Regions from separate parts of the Serratia sp. NA_112.1 genome, predicted to be linked through region 3. Evidence: predicted binding sites of a transcription regulator. Region 3 holds the regulator's gene; each other region holds the start of a gene.
The links. Region 3 encodes PurR, which represses purine synthesis genes. Its sites were predicted from a motif close to CANGCAAACGTTTGCNTG; they were not measured.
Positions count from the first base shown of each region.

Region 1: a site for PurR is predicted at 1,309-1,326, ahead of guaD (guanine deaminase). Genes of this name have one in related genera too.
Region 2: a site for PurR is predicted at 795-812, ahead of cvpA (colicin V production protein). Genes of this name have one in related genera too.

Region 1 covers NZ_JBQZFO010000005.1:33,529-35,808, forward strand. The annotation lists gene ACUTQ5_RS12465 (ROK family transcriptional regulator) at 50-1,222, shown strand; gene guaD (guanine deaminase) at 1,536-2,280, shown strand, end outside.
Region 2 covers NZ_JBQZFO010000002.1:14,288-16,567, forward strand. The annotation lists gene dedD (cell division protein DedD) at 1-637, shown strand, start outside; gene cvpA (colicin V production protein) at 995-1,495, shown strand; gene purF (amidophosphoribosyltransferase) at 1,517-2,280, shown strand, end outside.
Region 3 covers NZ_JBQZFO010000003.1:412,687-414,966, forward strand. The annotation lists gene punR (DNA-binding transcriptional activator PunR) at 1-808, shown strand, start outside; gene purR (HTH-type transcriptional repressor PurR) at 805-1,830, opposite strand; gene cydH (cytochrome bd-I oxidase subunit CydH) at 2,154-2,243, shown strand.

The DNA of each region.
Region 1 (2,280 bases), on a different contig from region 3:
TGGAGGGCACCATACTGCAAAGACGATTTCCCTTTCTGCATAGGCAGTTATGACGACTTCCGGCACTAACCTTGAACATGCTCGTGCACACAACCGGCGCGTAGTGATAGAGGCTATCCGCCTGCACGGTGAACTGACCCGTGCCGAAATTGCCCGGCTGACCTCACTGACGCCGCAAACCGTTTCAAACATTGCAACAGAACTGGAACAGGCCGGTATTCTCTCCTCGCACCTGCCGCGTCGTGCCGGCGGGCGAGGTCAACCGGCCACGCCGTTGACCCTGAATCCAGATAGCGCGTATTCCATCGGTATCCATCTGGATCACCAGTCACTGCTGATCATCGTGGTTGATCTCTCAGGCAGCGTTCGTTTCCACCGGCTGATTATGGTGCAAAAGCCGCAACCTGCTGCTACCTTGAAACTGATTTGTGATGTACTGCAAGAAATGCGCCAGCAGCCGGATCTGAGCTGGAGAAAAATGCTGGGCATCGGCGTAGTGATGCCGGGGCCGTTTGGCGTGGAAGGGATCTCATCGGTCGGGCCGACCACGCTTAACGGTTGGGAAGATATCGATGTGGTGGCTGAGCTTAACGCGCAAAGTGGCCTGCCGGTCACGCTGGAGAACGATGCCACCGTGGCCGCTATCGGCGAGCGTTTGCACGGCGTGGCCAGGCAGCTTAATTCGTTTATTTATTTGTATCTCGGTACCGGGCTTGGAGCCGGGATTTTTACCGATGGCCGAATTTATACCGGCCATGCGCACAATGCTGGTGAAGTCGGCCACATGATTGTGCAACCGGACGGACGGGCCTGCTACTGCGGCAACCAGGGGTGCCTGGAGCGTTATGTCTCGTTGCAGGCGGCTTACGAGAGCTGTGGGCTGGATCCGATGCGCGCCATGCCGCAAGACCTGCTGACGTTACCGCAGTCGCAGATCGACACCTGGCTTGATACGGCGGTGCCGGCATTACGCCAGGCGATCAACATCATCGAGTGTATGTTCGATGCCGAGGCCGTGATTATTGGCGGGCTGATGCCGGAAAGTATCGTAGAGCAGCTGATCAAGCGCCTGGCACCATTGCACCGCTCGGTGCGCAGCAAATACCTCGATGGCCTGCGGGTTCGATTGGGGACTACCGGTGCGGATACCGCCGCATTAGGCGCGGCCGCGTTACCGCTGTTTGATGAATTTAACCCGCGTTATGAAGTGTTATTGAAGTAATAAATTTCATTCCCCCGATTTGTATTCTTGCCCGCTATTGGTGCAGGCTCACAATTAACGCAATATAAGCAAACGGTTGCTATTTAAAAGCAACCGTTTGCTTATTTGCTGCTTATTTTTCTTGAATAAGATTATTGTGAGATTGGTTTTTATATTTTTGTTTTAAAAAGAAAATGACCAATAAAAAACCAACTGGCACGCTGCTTGCTATTCTTAAATTAATACCTGCGAACGATAAAAGACCGCCAGGGTTCCTCGGGCTGAATTAACTCAGCCGGGGGCTGTGCGCTGGCCGGTAGAGAAGGAAAGCAAAATGAGCCTGTCATTCACCACGGCTATCCGTGGCCATTTTTTCGATATTGCTGCCTGCGTCGATCAACCGCAGCAGTTGGAGCAGCAATTGCGACAGATTCCTGACGGATTGCTGCTGCTCGATGAAGGCCGCATTGTCTGGTTTGGCCCTTGGCAGCAGGGGGAACCGTGGTTGCCACCGGATTTTGAGGTTACCCACTATCCAGACAAGCTGATCGTGCCGGGCTTTATCGATACCCATATTCACTATCCGCAAACCGAAATGATCGGTGCCTACGGCGATCGGCTACTGGCATGGCTGAAGCATTACACCTTCCCGACGGAAAGCCAATTCTGCTGCGAGCAGCACTCCGGTAAGATGTCGGCGTTCTTTTTGCAGCAACTGTTAAGCAACGGCACCACCACGGCGCTGGTGTTCGGCACCGTACATCCGCAGTCGGTTGAAGCACTGTTCGCTCAGGCGGCAGCGCTGAATATGCGACTGATTGCTGGCAAGGTGATGATGGACCGCAACGCGCCGGACGAACTGTTGGAAACCCCAGAGCAGAGCTACCGCCAAACCCGCGAACTGATCGATCGCTGGCATGGCAGGAAGCGGCTCAGCTATGCCATCACGCCGCGCTTTGCGCCCACCTGCACCCCGGCGCTGTTGACTCAGGTACAAAGGTTGCGTGAAGAGTTTCCGGATACCTATCTGCACACCCACCTGAGCGAGAACCTAGAAGAAGTCGCCTGGGTGAAAGAGC
Region 2 (2,280 bases), on a different contig from region 3:
TTATGAGGACGAGTTCGCCGCCATCCCATTGGTGCCGAAGGCCGGTGATGTGGAAGAAAACGACGTGGTGCCACCGGTAAGCCAACCGCTACCGGCGCAGCCGCCGGAAGGGGCGGGGGCACTGGTTGAGCAGCAGGCGGCCAATGAGGCAGCAACGCAGCAGGCAGCTCGCCAACCGACGCAGCAGCCGACATTGGTTACGCCGCCGGTCGAAACCCGTCCACAACCGACGCCGCAGCCGCAGGTGAAGCCTAAACCGGTAGAAACCAAACCGGTGGAAGCGAAGCCAAAACAGGTACCGCAACCGAAACCGGTGGTGAGGCCTGAGCCAACGCCAGTACCCAAGCCTGAGCCTGCACCCGTGCAGAAACCGGCGGAAGAGAAAGCGCCGGCAGGGCAGGCTTATGTGGTGCAGCTTGGTGCGCTGAAAAACGCCGCCAAGGTGAACGAGGTGGTGGCATCGCTCAGGCTGTCCGGCTACCGTGCCTTTACCGTGCCATCAACGCCGGTACAGGGCCAGATCACCCGGATCTACGTCGGCCCGGATGCCTCAAAACAGAAGCTGCAGTCTTCGCTGTCCGCGTTGAATTCGATCAGTGGTTTGAGCGGTCAGGTGAAGCCGTACGGCGTACGTTAAGATTATAGGGCGCAGTATGCTGTGCCTCATAATCGGTACATGCCGATATAATCATTAAAAATAATGTGCCTTTCGTAGTTGAAATGGCCTATGTAGGCGCGGCGATTGGGAATTTTGTTATCGCCGTTTTTTATTTGTAGCGGGGCAGGAAAACCCCTACGCAAACGTTTACGTTTTCTGTTAGAATTCGCCGCGAATTGGATATACCCAAGAGAATTCAAGTTGCATCAAGGCGGCAACTGAACGAATCGCCAGGAGCTTGGTTCACCAAGTGACGGGTGTGAGTAAAGGCAGCCAACGCCGATGCGGCTTGAAGGATGAAGGGTAGGCAGGGGCGATTCATCATTGGAATAGTTCATGGTCTGGATTGATTACGTCATTATAGCGGTGATTGGGTTTTCGGCTCTGGTGAGCCTGATCCGAGGGTTTGTTCGCGAAGCATTGTCACTTGTGACATGGGGATGTGCGTTTTTTGTTGCCAGCCATTTCTACTCTTACCTTGCAGTCTACTTCACTCGTTTTGAAGATGAACTGGTGCGAAACGGCATCGCGATTGCCATCTTGTTTATCGCGACCCTGATCGTAGGCGCTATTGTTAACTATGTGATTAGCTCACTGGTAGAGAAAACCGGGTTATCGGGCACTGACCGGGTGCTGGGCGTCTGTTTTGGCGCACTGCGCGGCGTGTTGATCGTTTCGGCGATACTGTTTTTCCTGGATACCTTTACCGGTTTCTCACAAAGTACCGACTGGAAACAGTCGCAGCTGATCCCCCAGTTCAGTTACATCATCAGGTGGTTCTTTGACTACCTGCAGAGCACGTCGAGTTTCTTGCCGACCCATTTACCGGGGCGGTAGCGCTGATGAGGAAAAGACAACATGTGCGGTATTGTCGGTATCGCCGGTTTTATGCCGGTAAACCAGTCGATTTATGATGCGTTGATGGTGCTTCAGCACCGTGGCCAGGATGCCGCAGGCATCGTCACCATAGATGCCCACAATGGGTTCCGTCTGCGTAAGGCAAACGGTCTGGTGAAGGATGTGTTTGAGGCACGCCATATGCAGCGCTTGCAGGGCAACATGGGTATTGGCCATGTGCGCTACCCAACGGCTGGCAGCTCCAGTGCCTCAGAGGCTCAACCCTTCTATGTAAACTCGCCGTTCGGCCTGACGCTGGCCCACAACGGCAACCTGACCAACGCCCATGAGCTGCGCCAAAAGCTGTTTGAAAGCGGCCGCCGCCATATCAACACCACCTCCGATTCCGAGATCCTGCTGAACGTACTGGCCAGTGAGCTGGACCGTTTCCAACATTATCCGCTGGAATCCGACAACATTTTCACCGCCGTTGCCGCCATGCATCAGCAACTACGTGGTGCTTACGCCTGCGTGGCGATGATCATCGGCCATGGTCTGCTGGCATTCCGTGACCCTAACGGTATCCGCCCGCTGGTGATCGGCAAGCGTCAGCTTGAAGATGGCCGCAATGAATATATGGTGGCTTCCGAGAGTGTCGCACTCGATACGCTGGGCTTCGAGTTCTTGCGTGATGTGGCACCGGGCGAAGCGGTGTATATCACTGAGAAGGGTCAACTGTTCACTCGCCAGTGTGCAGAGAACCCGAAAACCAACCCGTGTCTGTT
Region 3 (2,280 bases):
TCCGCTGTTTGAACGGCGGCATCGTGACGTGGAACTGACCCCGGCCGGCGTGGTATTTGTGCAGGAAGCGCGCAGTGTCATCAAAAAAATGCTCGACACTCGCCGCCAGTGCCAGCAGGTGGCTAACGGTTGGCGTGGTCAACTAAAAATTGCGGTAGACATCATTGTTAAACCCCAGCGTTGTCGCCAACTGGTGCTGGATTTTTATCGCCATTTTCCCGACGTAGAACTTTTGGTTCAACTGGAAGTGTTTAACGGCGTCTGGGATGCGCTGGTGGACGGACGTGCTGATATGGCGATTGGGGCGACGCGTGCGGTGCCGGTCGGCGGCGGCTTTGCCTTTCGCGATATGGGCGACATGCGCTGGCTGTGTGTGGTCAGTCCGCAACATCCGCTGGCGGCGTTGGACGGCCTGTTGAATGATGATCAACTGCGGCCTTTCCCGTCCCTGTGTCTGGAAGATACCTCGCGTAATCTGCCCAAGCGGGTCACCTGGACACTGGATAACCAACGGCGGCTGGTGGTGCCGGACTGGGCCTCGGCGCTGGACTGTCTGTGTGCCGGCCTATGCGTTGGCATGATGCCGGCGCATCAGGCCTTGCCATTGGTGCAGCGTGGGGAACTGGTAGCGTTGCAGCTGCAGCAGCCGTTTCCGGCCAGCCCCTGTTGCCTGACCTGGCAGCAGAATAGGCCATCACCGGCGATGGCCTGGCTGTTGGATTACCTGGGGGACAGTGAAACGCTGAATCAGGAATGGCTAAGCGAAGTGGTGCCGGAAGCCACAGCGGCTTCCGGCGATAGCAATTAGCGGCGGTAATCGATGAATGGGCCGTCAGCGACCGAACGGCGCTCAATCAGCTTTGGATGCACTTCAATCACCTGCGACTCTTCGCGCTTGCTGATTATACGGTCCAGCAACATGGTGAACGCCATCTCACCCAAACGCTCTTTGGGTTGATGAATGGTGGTCAGCGCCGGGGTGAAATAGCGGGCGTTACGCACGTTATCGTAGCCAATTACCGAAATGTCTTGTGGCACCCGCAGCCCAAGTTCGTCGGCGGCGCAGATCGCGCCCATCGCCATGATGTCGCCGCCGCAGAATACCGCGGTCGGCCGATGCTTCTGCGACAAGATCTGGTGCATGGCCTTGTAACCGGATTCCGGCTCAAAGTCGCCCTGAACAATCCACTCGTCGCGTACTTCGATATTGGCTTCTTCCATGGCTTTTAAAAAACCCTGATGGCGGCCGCCACCGGTATTGCGCGACAGTTGGCCTGGAATGGCACCGATATCGCGGTGACCGCGTTCAATCAGATAACGCCCGGCCAGATAGCCGCCTTCGAAGGCGTTATCAATAATGCTATCGGTAAAATCACCGCGGGCTGCGCCCCAGTCCATGACGACCATTGGAATATTGCGATAGTCTTCCAGCATACCCAGCAGTTGGTCTGGATATTCCGAACACATTACCAGCAGGCCATCGACACGTTTTTGTGCCAGCATCGCCAGATAGGCCCGCTGTTTGTCCAGATTGTTGTGCGAGTTGCACAAAATCAGCGTATAGCCTTTGCTGTAGCAGCTGTTTTCTACCGCCTCGATTACTTCGGCAAAGTAGGGGGCTTCGCTGGAGGTGGCCAGCAGGCCAATCGATTTGGTGTGATTGACCTTCAGGCTGCGCGCTACGGCGCTGGGTGAGTAATGCAGCTCTTTAATCGCAGCGCCAACGGCCGCTTTAGTCTCTTCGGCGACGAAACGAGTCTTATTGATGACGTGCGAAACGGTGGTGGTGGAAACGCCAGCGCGTTTGGCCACATCTTTAATCGTTGCCATGTAAAGAATGACTCCTGAACTCACATGTTGCAGTATGTAAGTATGATGTTAATCGTTTGCCTGCGTAGATCCTTCTCCAAAGAAGCGAAAACTGAGTTTTTAGTGTGTTGAAGTCGTCAGCGCTTGGTCAGGAGGGGCATTTTGCCGGTACACAGTTGTGAACTGCGAATTTTGTCCCATATTGAGCCAAAGTGGAAGAGGTAATCGGTATAATAAACCGGGAAATGATAACAAGATTTTATTGTTTAACTGTGTGAAAATGGTTTGACGCATTAATTGTGTGCCTTTTACCCTTGGGCAACCCAATCTGAAAAGGAGTTGTAATGGATACCGATCTGAAAATGTCACTGTTCACCACCGTTTGTGCGCTGGCCGTGATTATTGCTTTCAGCTTCACCGCTGCTTTGAACTGATCCCCTCAAGTAAAACAGGCGCAGCTCGCTGCGCCTG